DNA from 3 places in the Thaumasiovibrio clandestinus genome. Region 1 is predicted to be linked to each of the others. Evidence: predicted binding sites of a transcription regulator. Region 1 holds the regulator's gene; each other region holds the start of a gene.

Region 1 (5,295 bases):
AGCTGGGGTTAGAGAAACTAGAAGCTGCTATCGCTAAACTGGTGGAGGCGGGGTAGTCATCCCGTTAGTTAAAGGCAACGTTGTTGGTGAGCTGAAGTGATTAGGTGTGATTTGAGGATGTAAAACAAAACGACGGGAGAGAGGCCATGTTAGTGGTACGACCGATAATGGAAAGTGATTACCCAGCGCTGTTAGCGTGTGCTAAGGCGTCGGGACACGGTTTTACGTCACTGCCAGTCAGTGAAGAGTTACTGCGTAATCGAATTGCTCACTCGGTATACAGCTTTACCAAGCAGGTCACTCAGCCCGGCAATGAAGGTTATTTAATGGTCGCAGAAGAGACGGAGACAGGGGAGGTTGTCGGAACAACGGCGATTGAAGCTGCGATAGGGCTTGATGTGCCATTTTATAGCTACCACCTCTCTAAGGTGGTGCATGCGTCACCGAAGTTAGGGGTACATAATGTTGTAGAGGTACTAACGCTGGGTAATCACTACACGGGGTGTACTGAGATCTGCACCCTTTTTCTAAAGCCAGCGTGGCGTCAGGGTTTAAACGGCAAGTTAATGTCTAAATGCCGTTTTTTACTGCTGGCTGAGCACCCTGAACGCTTTTCCGACACGGTGTTTGCGGAGATGCGCGGGGTATCAGATGCCGAGGGAAATTCTCCATTTTGGGCGTGGCTGAAGGAGCATTTCTTCTCGATAGATTTTACATTAGCGGATCATTTAACCGGCATTGGCAAGAAAGGGTTTATCGCCGATTTAATGCCGAAGTTACCGATCTATGTCAACTTGCTGAGTCCAGAAGCACAGGCCGTGATAGGGCAAGTGCATAGCAACACGCTTCCCGCGCTACGTTTGCTCGAACAAGAGGGCTTTTCGTGCCGTGGCTATGTCGATATTTTTGATGGTGGTCCGACGGTAGAGTGTGCGCGTCGACATATTGAATCGGTGCGGCGCTCATTTCGGGCTAGTGTGGATATTGGTGAGCACAATAGCAATCAAGACTACTTGTTGTGTAATGGTCGTTTTGAAGGCTTCCGCGCCACGGTTGCCAAGGTGGCACTCGATTCGGAGTCGAACCGTGCAATTATGTCAGCGGCTGTTGCGCAAGCATTGCAAGTTGAAGCGGGCGATAGCGTCCGCTTGTTGGCTGTCTAGTAAGGAGTCAAGATGACGACACATTATATTGATGGTGCATGGGGTCCTGGTGTTGGCGAGCCTTTTCACTCCCTCAATCCGTTTACTCAGGCAGAAATATGGCACGGTCATGCCGCTGATGATAACCAAGTTGAGGCTGCGGTGACGGCAGCCCGCAAAGCTTTTCCGCTTTGGCGAGCGTTACCGCTGTTGGATCGTTTTGACTATTTATCCCGTTTTGCTGATTTACTGGAAATGCGCAAAGCGGAGTTGGCGGCGCTGATCGCGACAGAAACGGGAAAACCCTTGTGGGAAAGCTTAACGGAAGTGGTAGCAATGAAAGCCAAGATTGCCATCTCTTTGCAGGCGTATAAAGAGCGCAGCGGCGAGACAACCCATCAGCTCTCCGAGGGGCGCACGGTGTTGCGTCACCGTCCATTGGGAGTCTTGGCGATTTTTGGTCCCTATAATTTTCCCGGACACTTGCCGAATGGACATATTATCCCCGCATTGTTGGCGGGCAATACTGTGGTGTTTAAGCCGTCGGAGTTAACCCCACAAACGGCCGAATATATCGTGGGTTTGTGGCACGAGGTCGGATTACCTCGTGGGGTGCTCAATTTGACTCAAGGGCTAATGCCGACAGGTCAGGCTCTAGCCGGAAGCCCGAATATTGATGGGTTGCTATTTACTGGCAGTGCACGAACTGGGCATCTATTGCACCGCCAATTTGCTGGTCAGCCAGAGAAAATGCTAGCGTTGGAGATGGGGGGAAATAACCCTTTGGTGGTGACCACGGCATGTGGTGATATTGGCGCTTGTGTCGATACCATTATTCAGTCGGCTTATTTGAGCGCAGGGCAACGTTGCACCTGCGCTCGGCGTCTTTATATTCCCTATGGTGATGTAGGCGAGCGACTATTGACTACACTGATAGAGGCAGTAAGGAAAATTAAAGTTGGCGACCCATTTGACATGCCTGCGCCCTTTATGGGGCCGATGATATCCATAGATGCGGCACAAGCCATTATGCAGGCGCAGCAAGTGTTACTTGATATGGGGGCGACACCATTGGTGAAAGCGAGCCAGAGACAGGCGATCTTAACCCCTGCCTTACTCGATGTGACAGCTATCGACGCCTTGCCAGATGAAGAGTATTTTGGGCCATTACTGCAGGTGATTCGTTATCACACTTTTGATGAGGCGATAACAATGGCGAACCAGACTCGGTTTGGTTTGTCGGCTGGACTGCTCTCAACGGACGATGCGCAGTGGCATGAATTTATCGAACAGATCCATGCTGGGATTGTTAATCGAAATCGTCCACTCACGGGAGCCAGTAGCAGCGCCCCATTTGGTGGCCCAGGCGCGTCAGGTAATTTACGCCCTAGTGCCTACTACGCTGCCGATTATTGTGCGTACCCAATGGCGTCACTGGAAGCGGATCATGTGCAACTTCCTACACCACGCCTGCCGGGGTTATCCGACGAATAGGCCTGCTCGAAACGAGCGGCGACGGAGGCTTTATGTATCAAAGGATGTTTGAGTTGCTGTGGCAAGATTACGTTGAGCGTTTATGCCCATCGGCACAGAAGGTGCATCATTTACTGAGTGAGGGGGAGCCTTTACGCAATGATCACATTGCATTGCGCACCTTTAACTTGCCAGAGGTTGGTCTGGATGTGATTGCCGCGCCTTTCATTGCGATGGGCTATGTACATAGCGGTGAATACCACTTTGAACAGAAGAAACTTTATGCGGCACATTTTGAGCACCCTGATCCTCAAGCGCCAAAAGTGTTTATTAGTGAATTGCTGGTTGGGCAGTGCTCATGTGAGTTGCAACAAGCCGTACGGGCGTTGGTCGGCCAACTAAAAGCGCCACTTCCCCTGCACAGTGAGGTGCTGCAGCTAGGGCGTCCATGGTCACTGCCGTTGGATACCTATCAATTACTGGCGGCAGAGAGTGAGTATGCCGCTTGGGTTGCAGCCCATGGCTATGGGGCTAATCACTTTACCGTAAGTGTGAACCAGCTATCGACATTTGGTGATTTAGCGGCACTCAATTATTACCTTATGGAAAATGGCTTTGTTATTAACAGTGCAGGGGGAGAAATAAAGGGCTCAGAGAAAGTGATGCTGGAGCAATCTGCAACGATGGCTGATAAGGTGTTAGTGACGTTTGATGATGGTGAGTTGATGATCCCAGGTGGCTTTTATGAGTTTGCCAAGCGTTACCCTGATGGAAGGGGGAATTTGTATCATGGCTTTGTCACGGCATCCGCAGATAAGATTTTCGAGAGCACTTACAGTGTGACATCATGAGGGTCGACAACAAAAAAGCCAGTAGTTATGCACTACTGGCTCTTAAAACTGTCAGCGTACTTTAAGACGAGACATTACATCATGAGATGATTAACGCGTACCGTATACCACGATTGTTTTACCGTGTGCAGAGATTAGATTCTGCTCTTCTAGCATCTTCAAGATACGACCAACGGTTTCACGCGAACAACCAACAATTTGACCAATCTCTTGACGAGTAATTTTGATCTGCATGCCGTCTGGGTGAGTCATAGCGTCAGGTTGACGAGCAAGATTCAACAGAGTTTGTGCAATACGGCCAGTTACATCCAAGAATGCAAGGTCGCCAACTTTTTGGCTGGTGACTTGAAGACGGTTTGCCATCTGTGCAGATAGACGCATTAGGATGTCTGGGTTGACTTGGATCAGTTGACGGAATTTCTTGTAAGAAATTTCTGCAACTTCACAAGGTGACTTCGCTCGAACCCATGCTGTACGCTCTTGACCTTCTTCAAATAGCCCTAACTCGCCAATGAAGTCTCCCTGATTAAGGTAAGAAAGAATCATCTCTTTACCTTCTTCATCTTTGATAAGAACTGCAACAGAACCTTTTACGATGTAGTAAAGGGTTTCACCCTTTTCGCCTGCATGAATCAAAGTACTTTTTGATGGGTACTTATGAATATGACAATGAGATAGGAACCATTCTAAAGTTGGATCAGTTTGCGGTTTACCTGGAACCATATAAATAACTTCCTCTGCGTTTGTTGCCCTACAACGATATCCTTATAATTGAGGGGTAACTCAATGAATGCGGTGCGTTGTCTAGGATTACGAAGCCCGTCGCACAAATGCTGGCGTGCTTGCTAATTTTGTCCATTGAGTTTACCGTGTTTTGGCGCTCATTTCTTGATATAGATCGATCAGAAATGAGCATTTATTAGTCATAAGTGTGCACATGATCACACACTGACGAGATAGTTGGCATTTGCGGGAGAGTAGTATGCAGTCACGCGTGAAATGGGTAGAAGGAATGACGTTCTTAGGGCAGTCAGATTCTGGTCATAGTGTTGTAATGGACGGAAATGGTGGAGAAAAAGCCCCAAGCCCAATGGAGCTAGTATTGATGGCGGCGGGCGGCTGTAGCTCCGTCGATGTGGTTGACGGGCTAAAGAGTGCTGGTCAGCTTGTTAGTGGTTGTGAGGCGACATTAAGCTCAGCTCGTCGTGATGTTGCGCCACGTTATTTTACCGCGGTGAATGTCCATTTTATCGTCATAGGGCATCAGATTGACTCCAGTATTGTAGAGCGTGTTGTCGCTGAATCATTAGAGAAGTATTGCTCGGTTTGTTTAATGCTGGGTAAAGGCGTCGAAATGACCCATTCCTATGAGGTGATTGAGGCATAACCCACCGGAAAAGGCGAGGGGAGCCATCTCCTCGTTAACCAGCGCAGCATGACTGTCTTGCGGCACCAGCATTAAACGGGTTAGCCGACTTTGCCTGTTTCGATGAGGTTGTGAATTAACGGGCGCATGATTAGCTCCATCGCAAAGCTCATTTTTCCGCCAGGGACAACAATGGTATTGTGCCGTGACATAAATGATCCTTGTATCATGGAAAGCAGGTAAGGAAAGTCGACGTTTTTAATGCCTCGAAAGCGAATCACAACAAAGCTCTCGTCCAAGGAGGGGATGCCTTTTGCGTTGAGAGGGTTTGATGTATCGACAGTGGGGACGCGCTGAAAGTTGATATGCGTGCGTGAAAACTGTGGCGTGATATAACTCAGGTAGTCGTCCATGGAGCGGATAATTGACTCCGTTACGGCTTCGCGTGAATGCCCTCTGTCAC
Region 2 (5,295 bases), on a different contig from region 1:
CCTCGACTGAAATCAAACAAGGCATCGCGAAGTCATTCTTGTCGGTTAATGGTGTTTCTATGAACCCTGGACAAACCAGCGACACATCAACCCCCTTACTTGCCAAATCTACAGATAACGTTGATGCCAAATAACGTAACGCCGCTTTCGATGCGCCGTAGGCTTCAGCTCTAGGAAGCGGAACATAGTCCGCACTTGAACCAATCAGAACAAGGTGAGTACGGAGACGAAACTTTGCCTGCAATGCCTCTATGCAATTCACAACACCAAAAAAATTTGTCTCGAACACCCGTCTGAACAAGGCAGAATCCAACTCGCCATGCTCGATATATTCGCAACTACCCGCGTTCAAAATAATCAGTTCGCAATCAGGCACATTTTCCAGCGCTTGGTGCACCTGCTCACTGTCTGTCACATCAAAACACACTGCATGGACGTTATTAATCTGGGTGATCGATTCTAATTTGGCAGCATTCCGACCACAGGCATACACCTCCCACCCTTGCTCGGCATAGTCACGCATCAGTTGATAGCCTAATCCGGACGTTGCGCCGGTTATCAGTACGCGGCTCATTGTCCTAACCGCTTTTTAATTGCTGCAATAATTCGCCCCAACACTGGCAGCCCCTCATACAGCAACGCGCCGAGGTCAAAATAGTCGCGATGGTAAACCACTCGCTTGTCTGAAAACTCTAAATAAGTACACCCCTCCACACGTCGCAAGCGACCACTCTCCACTTGAGGGTGAGACAATGTCATCACCCAGCGAACATAAGCAGAGCCGTCATCACCAGCCGAGTGCAATATTTTAAAATCGCACTCATTGATGTTGCGATACAACTCTTCAAAATACGCTTTAAGCGCCTGACTACCTTCGATTCTATGTGCGGGATCCTCGAAGACAATATCGGGGTGGTAAAGCTCATCAAGAGAATGCAAATTGTGTTTGTTCAACTGGCCATAAATATCAACGAATTTCCCTAGCGCATCAGATTGCATTGTTCTCATTTTGGCTCTCCTCCCAGCGCGCTTTCGCTTGTTTGAAACGGTCAATCGACATTAAACGCGCTTTCGCATGGTCAACAATCGGCAACATATACCCTGCTTCTATACACCCTTCCCACCGCTCTGGCTGGTGGAGGTACTTATCAGGACAACATGTTAGCTCTGGTATCCACTTACGGATAAAGATGCCTTTAGGATCATAATTCTTTCCTTGTGTGGTGGGATTAAATACCCTGAAATAGGGTTGTGCATCCGTCCCCGTCGACGCGGCCCACTGCCACCCTCCATTATTGGAGGCGTAATCCCCATCCACGAGTTGAGACATAAAGTAGCGCTCCCCTTCTCGCCAATCTAGTTGCAGATCTTTGGTTAAGAAACTCGCCACTATCATACGCAAGCGATTATGCATCCACCCTGTTGTATTGAGTTGCCGCATCGCTGCATCCACAATCGGGAATCCGGTTTTGCCCTGCTGCCACGCTTGAAGTAATGACGGCGATTCATGCCAATCCACGCCTGCTGTCCATGCAACAAATGGCTGGCCTTGACTCAGTGATGGATATGCCGCGCTCAAGTGTTTATAGAACTCGCGCCAAATTAGCTCATTTAGCCATACAAATTGACCGCTATCTTGGCTCTCTAAACTATTAGGGTACTCCCGCATCAATGCGTTAAGACACTGCCGCGCCGACAACGCGCCAATCGCCAAATAAGGTGATAATTGACTGGTTCCATCACGGGCTGGATAATCCCTGTCTTGAGCATACTGTGCGGCTTTGTGCTGACAAAATTCCGAAAGAAGAGCATATATTGCGTTATCAGCGACTGGATAGTTCGAGCTTGAAACTTTAGGGTACTTAAATTCAATCTCAGGCAACTCAACGCCGTAATTTTCCGCATTCAGAGGGGGAGTTTGCCTGGCCAGCGGTGACGGCACCAGAGCAACATTTTGCGCATTCGATAACAGCTGCTGAACCCACGCACGACGATAAGGCGTAAATACCCGATAACACGTACCCGACCCATTGAGTACCGAGCCCGGCGGCAATATGCAGCTATCATCAAAGGATCTAAATTTGATTGCTTCTTCTGTCAGTGTTCTCTCCACCAACACATCACGACGAACTTCGTTCAGTTCATACTCTCGATTGCAATAGAGGTGCGTAGCACCATGCTGCTGACAAACGCTTTTCAGTAATGTAGGCACCTGCGCATAACTATCACAGCTCAGGTAATAAAGGGGGACATGACATTGCTGTGCTTGTCGCCTAAGATAAGCAAGCCGTCGTGCGATGAGATCGGCTTGAATTGGAGCGAGATGATGCGCTTGCCACTGAGTTGGAGTAGCAATATAGACGAGGATTAAGTCGCTATGGTGCTGCGCCGCATTATGCAGCGCGGTGTTATCGACTAGGCGTAAATCGCGTCTTAGCCAGATCACTGCTCGACTCATCCTACCCTCCTTACAGACCGTATCTTAATTTAAGCTCTTGGGGGTAAGGATGAAGGTACACTTGGCTCAGCAGGTACTCATCAGGGTAAGTATTAAGATAATGGTTAACTAAGGTGAGAACACCTAATAGCGGCAAGTCTCCTACACGATAATCCATAATCACACGGGCTAACTCTGCTTTCTGCTCTTTAGACAGGTACTTCTTAAAGTAACCCTGAATATGTTGCAGTACACACGTATTGTTCTTTTTGTTAGCCCGTAACTGCAGTGCTTGCATAAACTGCAAACGGTATTCGACAAAGAACTCTTCGAGTTCATATTTAGCAATCGATGCGACCAGCCGTCCAAGATTACGATACGCCTGCTGACTGTGCGCCATTAACATCAGCTTATAACGCGAGTGAAAATCAATGATCGCTTTTGCGCTCAAGTCTGCCGTAGATGTATACAGATCGTTTAGCGCAAACACTCGCAACACAAAGTTTTCTCGCAAAATAGGATCTTGCAAGCGACCATCTTCCTCGACGGGTAACCAAGGATACATCTGCATTAGTGCTTGAGTGTACAGCCCTACGGTTCCACCGGGGATCGTATTGCCATTCTCTATATAGAGCTTTACCCGCTCCATGCCACAAGTCGGCGATTTTGCGCACACCACATAACCGCACAGTTGAGATAACGATGGTAGCTTTTTCTCAGCAAATGCTTTCATTGCTGCGGTAAAGTCATCATCAATATCTTTGGTGCTCACCAGCCGAATATCATCGTCTCTTTCCACCAAACGGATAGCGGGCCGGGGTGTTCCCATACCTATCGCCATTTCAGGACAAACAGGCTTAAACTCAAAGAACTTTGTCAGTTCATCTGTCACAAATCGGTTGCGTTTATGTCCACCATCGAACCGTACCTTTTCCCCCAGTACGCAAGCACTTATACCCACAGGTATCGACATCACTCTCTCCATCGTTAGTTCCGCTTAGCTATATATACAGCGTAGTGGGTAATAACGATCACTTGGTTTTCGCGAGAGTTTGTTTTCTGTAATGTGACTGGAGACACGTGAAAATGTACGACACTGAGCTTCTCTCTGCCGTTTTAATCAGGCAACGGCTTGAATTAAATCCGCCCTTATCCAGTAGTAGCTTCTCATCGGTTTTAGAGTGCCCCCTCAGGCACTCAATGTGAGTAGTTAGGTCGGGTGAGTAGTTAGGCAGGAATTTGCTTAATGACTTTTGCCGGATTGCCGCCAATGACCACATTGTCATCGAAGCTTTTTGTAACAACAGCACCAGAGGCGACGACCACGTTATTGCCCAACGTCACCCCTGGATTTATCGTTGCGTTACCGCCTATCCAACAATCATCACCGATAGTAATTGGTTTGGCATATTCTAAACCATCTCTTCTCTCAACCGGATCTAACGGGTGCGTTGCGGTATAGATCCCGACTTGCGGCGCAATGAAACAGTTATCACCAATACGAACTTCAGCCACGTCTAAAATAACGCAACCGAAATTAGCATAGAAATTTTCACCGACATGAATATTCTCGCCATAATCACAATTGAATGACGATTCAATGTGGATGACTTCTCCAGTTGAACCGAACAAAGATTTGAGGATGCGCATTCTTTTTTCAGGGTGTGCCGCACTGGTAGCGTTGAATTGCTCAGTTGCCAAGCGTGCTTTTAATCGCAACTCAACCAACGTCGAATCACTTGCGTCATAATACTGACCTGCAAGCATTTTTTCTTTTTCTTCCACTATCAACATACTCCAATTTAGTGGTTTTTATAGTTACCTCTTCAGGTATACCTCAAAAAGTATTCTTCGGCTATGACGGTTTCCGCTGTCGCTTCAAGAGCTAATTTCGTATACTGCCGCACTTCACTGAAACCACCGTGGTCACTGCTCTTATGATTATTTTTACTACCAATCTAGGCGACATTGAAATTGAACTGAATATGGGTAAAGCGCCTGTCAGCTCCAGAAACTTTTTAAAATACTGCCAAGACGGTTTCTATGAAGGTACAACTTTTCATCGTGTAATCAAAGGCTTTATGATTCAAGGTGGCGGTTTAACAGAAGATATGCAAGAAAAGGTGACACGTCCGGCGATTACTAACGAAGCCAATCGGGGCCTTAAAAACACCATTGGCACTATCGCTATGGCACGTACCGATGCGCCGCATTCTGCCACTGCACAATTTTTTATTAATTTGGCAGACAATGATTTTCTCGACCACACAGCGACCACCAATTTAGGCTGGGGTTATGCTGTATTTGGAAAAGTGACTGCTGGTATGGATATCGTCAACAACATTGCAAATGTGAAAACCACATCCAAGCTGGGTCATGATGATGTACCCTGCGATGCCATTATTATTGAAAAGGTCACAATTAAGTAACGGCTGTATTTGGCAACATTACTGCTGCAACGAATGCCCTTTGTGCGCCACTGTCATTAACGGCCACAAAAGGGCTTAACGGCACACAAAAGGCGAATACGCTGACTATACGCGCTGTTGCGCTTTAACGTATTTTTTCACTTTCTTCATCGCCATTTGACGCTTTAACGGTGAAAGATAATCAATAAACAAATTACCCGCTAAATGGTCAATTTCATGCTGCATAGCAATGGCGAGGAACTCATCATTCTCGATGGTGATCGCTTGTCCATCGCGATCTAGCGCTGAAACAACCACAGATGTATATCGCTCTACATCAGCGTAATAATCCGGAACCGATAAACACCCTTCTTGTCCCATCGCCAAATTCGTGCCACTGACAACTTCAGGGTTGACCAATATCAGAGGTTCATCGCGACTTTCGGACAG
Region 3 (5,295 bases), on a different contig from region 1:
CTGGCCGGGCTGTATGCAAACCCAGCATTTACTGATCCGGCTTGGGTTTGCTGTCGGTGGTTGGAGTTAATTCCTTTATCCGCTGCGCAGATGCAATGGTGTTTGGCTCAACATGATCACACTGAGGTGCAGCGATATCTGCTATCCATGCTTTTTGATAGCACACCACCTCATTAATCACCTTAGAGACAAACCCTTGATGCAACCCTTGTGAAGTCTGAACACTGCTTGCTGAAATACTGGTTGATAGAATTTCTTTCTGCTCAACGCAGACTGGCCCCTTTCAACCGTCGATCATTTTCATCAGCAGGCTGCCATCGTACATCGCTCTTTTCACTAACGCTGCACCTGGCATTGTCGCTTGAGTATAAAACGAGCTCTCTTCAAGTTGAAGATTCTGGCAATAAGCTGGCAATGCACTGCTCTCAATGCATTCACGAATCGCAGGGTAAAGCACCTTTTTCGCTCGGTTAAACTCCCCGCCAATCAAGATTTTCTCTGGGTTGAACAAGTTCACCATAATGGCGATGGCTTGACCCAAGTTATGCCCAAGCTCAATAATCACTTGCCGAGCAAGGGGGTCATTGGCCACGGCGGCTTCACATATCCGTTCGATGGTTATTGCCCCACCATGCAGAGACGAGGGTCTTGGCTCGGCGGGTTTGGCTTCATTAAGCATTTCATTAACTTGGTCTTTCACCGCTTGTGGGCTTGCCACCGTTTCTAAACAGCCATAGTTACCACAAAAGCACTTCTTACCAAACGGCTTGATTTGAATATGCCCTAGCTCACCAACATTACCCAAACGGCCTTGCAACACCGTTCCATCGAGCACGATTCCGGCCCCTATTCCATGATGAATAGAGATTAAAATGGAGTTTTCTGCTTCGCGCGAGTGGCCAAACAATCTTTCAGCCAGTGCCCAAGCGTGAGTATCGTTGGCGATAAAAACGGGCAATCCCGTCGCTTCATGGATACGCGGCCCTAATGGCATGTTCTTAATGTTGTAGTGTGGCATCTGCAGCACGACACCTTCTTGCGCATTAATCAATCCTGGCAAAGAAATCGCAATACTTGTCACTCGATCAACTTCTTTCACGTGACGAGCAAAAAAGGTATTAATTTCTGAAATAATCTTTTGCAACAATGGTTCTTGCTCAGTATCACTAAGATTATGTCGCTCATCAATCAGCAAATCACCACCGTGCTCATGCAACGCTATAGTCAAGTAGCCCCGACCTAAGCGAATTGACATAAACTGCCATCCTTCATTTAAGGTTTTTAGCCCGATAGCAGGTCGCCCACGGCTCGCAGGTTCAATAATTTGGGTTTCTTGGATCAGATGCGCATCCATCAACTCACGCGTGATCTTCGTTATACTAGCAGGTGCAAGTTGGCTGCGTTTAGACAACTCTATTCTGGAGATAGGTCCTTGCTGATCGATAAGTCGATACACACTTCCCGCATTATTACGTTTTATATGATCAATATGACCAGGTTGGGCAAGATACATCCCGACACTCCAATAAATGATAATTTTCTATTTTTTTACTTTGCGAAGAAATTGTTAAGTCACTTAGCGCTTTCGCGTGAGCATTGTCACGTTAATTCTTAAATGCACACATAAAACGCAAAAAAATAACATCTTAAACCACGAAAAAAAGCCGTTTATTTTTTAACGGAAAATATCTAGTTTAGAACCACTCTATGTGAAAAGCGTTAGTTTACATGATTAGAGGGAATATTCCTCCTTGCCTGAGTGATAAATTTCATTCCATCAATAACCGACATCGCCGAGTCAAATCAACGGCTATTTCCTTAAAAACAGGTTGTCTGATGAAGTCTTAACCATCTGGGGGCATCGATTACTGACTTATTTTAGGAAAATCACCGTTAACTTCTCAACAAGGGTTGAAGCTGGCGGCAAGAAAGGTAAGATGCGTACTTTAAGATAAATTAACTATCAGCACATGTTCGTGCCCTCATGGAGTATTATTTTAGCATGACGACTTACGCGCCTGTAACAGACGTGCTGAGCGGAAAAATCGCTATCGACAGTGAAATCACTGTTCGTGGCTGGATTCGCTCGCGTCGAGATTCCAAAGCTGGGATCTCTTTCCTTGCCATTTATGACGGCTCTTGTTTCGACCCGATTCAGGCCGTGGTCCCGAATGAACTGAATAATTACAATGATGAAGTATTGAAGCTGACCACCGGTTGTTCAGTTGAAGTGACGGGTAAAGTTGTCGCCTCTCCAGCTAAAGGCCAAGATTTCGAACTTGCCGCGACCAATGTAAACGTGGTTGGCTGGGTAGAAGATGCTGACACATACCCAATGGCAAAAACACGCCACTCTATTGAGTATTTGCGTGAAGTAGCACACCTTCGTCCGCGTACCAATGTGATCGGTGCCGTTGCCCGCGTGCGTAACTGCCTATCGCAAGCGATTCACCGCTTCTACCACGAGCAAGGTTACTTCTGGATGTCTGCGCCACTCATCACCGCCGCTGATGCAGAAGGTGCGGGTGAGATGTTCCGCGTATCAACATTAGATTTGGTTAACACACCAATGACCGACGCTGGCGACGTTGACTTTGACAAAGATTTCTTTGGTAAAGAGACATTCCTGACCGTTTCTGGCCAGTTGAATGCAGAAACTTACGCGTGTGCATTAAGCAAAGTGTACACCTTCGGCCCAACGTTCCGTGCAGAAAACTCAAACACCAGCCGTCACTTAGCTGAGTTCTGGATGGTAGAGCCTGAAGTGGCGTTTGCCGACCTAGACGATGCCGCCAAATTGGCTGAAGACATGCTGAAATATGTTTTCAAAGCAGTGCTGGAAGAGCGTCGTGACGATCTTGAGTTCTTTGCCCAACGCATTAATAAAGAAGCGATCACGCGTCTAGAACAGTTCGTAACGTCTGATTTTGCGCAGGTTGATTACACTGATGCAATCCAGATCCTTAAAGATTCTGGCCGTGAGTTTGAGTTCGACGTTGAGTGGGGCATTGATATGTCTTCTGAACACGAGCGTTACCTTGCAGAAGAACACTTTAAAGCACCGGTCGTGGTGAAAAACTACCCGAAAGATATTAAAGCCTTCTACATGCGCATGAATGATGATGGTAAAACCGTCGCTGCGATGGACGTTCTTGCCCCAGGTATTGGCGAAATCATTGGTGGCTCACAGCGTGAAGAACGTCTAGAGCTGCTTGATAAGCGTATGGTAGAGATGGGTATCGACCCTGAGCACATGAACTGGTATCGCGATCTACGTCGCTACGGCACTGTGCCTCATGCTGGCTTTGGTTTAGGTTTTGAGCGCTTAGTCTCTTATGTAACAGGCATGGCTAACATCCGTGATGTAATCCCATTCCCACGTGCACCACGCTCTGCAAACTTCTAAGCTTTGACTTAGATAATCTTTAAAAGGGCTGCCTAAACGCAGCCCTTATTTATCTTTACCCTTATTTACCTTTAAAATAGCAACATAATGTTGTACTCACCCATCACACTTAAAGACACGCTTCCCTTTCACTTCTTCTTATCAATACACTGAGCATTAAAAAATTTTTATAACAAGGCATTGCGCTCAATGATAAGCAAAAGTATAAAGGAGAGAGTCTTTTCACTAACACATGGACGACGAAAATGTTTGAGAAAATTGTTGCCGCTCCAGCGGATCCTATCTTGGGCTTAACGGAAGAGTTTAAAAGCGATCCACGCCCCGAAAAAATTAACCTAGGGGTTGGTATTTATAAAAATGAAGCTGGCAACACGCCGGTTCTCGCCACAGTAAAAAAAGCGGAAGCCATCCTTCTAGAAAAAGAGACCACCAAGTCTTACCTGAGTATTCCAGGCACAGCAGAATACGGCCTAGCCGTACAGCAGCTACTGTTTGGTGCTGATGCACAAATCATTGCAGATAAGCGAGCACAAACGGCTCAAGCTCCTGGTGGAACGGGCGCGCTGCGTCTTGCTGCCGAATTCATTAAACGCCAGCTCGGCGATGTAAAGGTTTGGCTCAGTAATCCAACATGGGCTAACCATAACGGCGTATTTACTGCCGCAGGTTTAGAAACAACGCAATATAGCTATTACGACGCAGAAGCCAAGGACATGGACTTTGCATCGGCGTTAGCGGATCTGCAAAACGCATCGGCCGGTGATGTCGTTCTACTTCACGGTTGCTGTCATAACCCAACAGGTATTGATCCCACGACTGAACAGTGGCAACAACTGGCACAGCTCTGTGCTGAAAAACAGCTTCTACCTATGTTTGATTTTGCTTATCAAGGCTTCGCTAAGGGTGTAGAAGAAGATGCGCAAGGCTTGCGTATTTTTGCTGAAACCTGCCGTAACCTGCTTGTTGCTAGCTCATTCTCAAAGAACTTCGGTCTGTATAACGAACGTGTCGGTGCGTTTACGCTTGTTGCTGATACCAGCGCATTAGCCGCAACCGCTTTCAGCCAAGTAAAAGCCATCGCGCGCGTTATCTACTCGAACCCACCAGCACACGGCGCTGCCATTGTCACCGAAATCCTTAATGACAATGCTCTACGCGTTGAATGGGAACAAGAAGTAACGGACATGCGTGATCGTATCCAAGAGATGCGCACGCTGTTTGTTGCAACACTAAAAGAGCTGGGTGTGGATGCGGATTTCAGCTTTATTGAACGCCAAAATGGCATGTTCTCTTTCTCTGGGTTAAATAAACAGCAAGTGACCCAGCTAAAAGAGCAGTTTGGTATCTACATTGTTGGCTCTGGCCGTATCAGTGTCGCAGGCATGACAAAAAACAACATGCTACCACTGTGTAAAGGCATTGCCGCGGTACTTTAGCTTACAGCACTAAAAAGCGAGGGCACTGTATAGTGCCCTAGTTTCGCCAAGATTAGCCTGCTGCATTGCTGCTAGCCTGATTTATCATAATCAAAAGGCAAAATATTATTACAGTACAGTTCTTTCTCGTATTGTTTCTCAAGCTGCTCGCGCCAAGGTTTGTCAATAATCGATACCAAATAAAACTTCTCCCTCGTGGTATCGGTCACAAACGCCATGCCATGTCGCATTAGCTCATAGTGAATATCATTAATGAACACCTGACTGAAATTCTGCCTTCCTGTCAGTTGGTTAATATCATTACGGGTTAAACTCACCCCCGTGGAATCATCACTAAAACGCTGCCTGAGCCAATGGGCGAATTCTCTTGCGCTTACCATTGTCATTCGGAGCTCCTCTAGACGACTAACTGCATATGTAATTTAATGTATAGCAAAATTTTGAGGCGCTGGT

What was found. The regulator CRP, encoded in region 1, controls carbon source genes, mostly activating them, when cyclic AMP is high. The targets are predictions, from matches to a motif close to TGTGANNNNNNTCACA.
Region 2: the regulator CRP is predicted to act here: its motif matches at 3,503-3,518, upstream of ACKLNH_RS10985 (YbgA family protein).
Region 3: the regulator CRP is predicted to act here: its motif matches at 1,589-1,604, upstream of mlc (sugar metabolism global transcriptional regulator Mlc).

What each region holds. Positions count from the first base shown of each region.
Region 1 covers NZ_JBLBVL010000009.1:99,478-104,772, forward strand. The annotation lists gene ACKLNH_RS13535 (aspartate aminotransferase family protein) at 1-56, shown strand, start outside; gene astA (arginine N-succinyltransferase) at 147-1,163, shown strand; gene astD (succinylglutamate-semialdehyde dehydrogenase) at 1,176-2,636, shown strand; gene ACKLNH_RS13550 (DUF1338 domain-containing protein) at 2,669-3,466, shown strand; gene crp (cAMP-activated global transcriptional regulator CRP) at 3,557-4,189, opposite strand; gene ACKLNH_RS13560 (OsmC family protein) at 4,449-4,853, shown strand; gene ACKLNH_RS13565 (phosphoribulokinase) at 4,934-5,295, opposite strand, start outside.
Region 2 covers NZ_JBLBVL010000006.1:179,799-185,093, forward strand. The annotation lists gene ACKLNH_RS10970 (SDR family NAD(P)-dependent oxidoreductase) at 1-574, opposite strand, end outside; gene ACKLNH_RS10975 (nuclear transport factor 2 family protein) at 571-1,008, opposite strand; gene phrB (deoxyribodipyrimidine photo-lyase) at 989-2,458, opposite strand; gene ACKLNH_RS10985 (YbgA family protein) at 2,469-3,410, opposite strand; gene ACKLNH_RS10990 (sugar O-acetyltransferase) at 3,665-4,222, opposite strand; gene ACKLNH_RS10995 (peptidylprolyl isomerase) at 4,375-4,866, shown strand; gene def (peptide deformylase) at 4,972-5,295, opposite strand, start outside.
Region 3 covers NZ_JBLBVL010000001.1:346,882-352,176, forward strand. The annotation lists gene ACKLNH_RS01665 (LON peptidase substrate-binding domain-containing protein) at 1-177, shown strand, start outside; gene mlc (sugar metabolism global transcriptional regulator Mlc) at 284-1,513, opposite strand; gene asnS (asparagine--tRNA ligase) at 2,003-3,406, shown strand; gene ACKLNH_RS01680 (amino acid aminotransferase) at 3,652-4,842, shown strand; gene ACKLNH_RS01685 (hypothetical protein) at 4,914-5,228, opposite strand.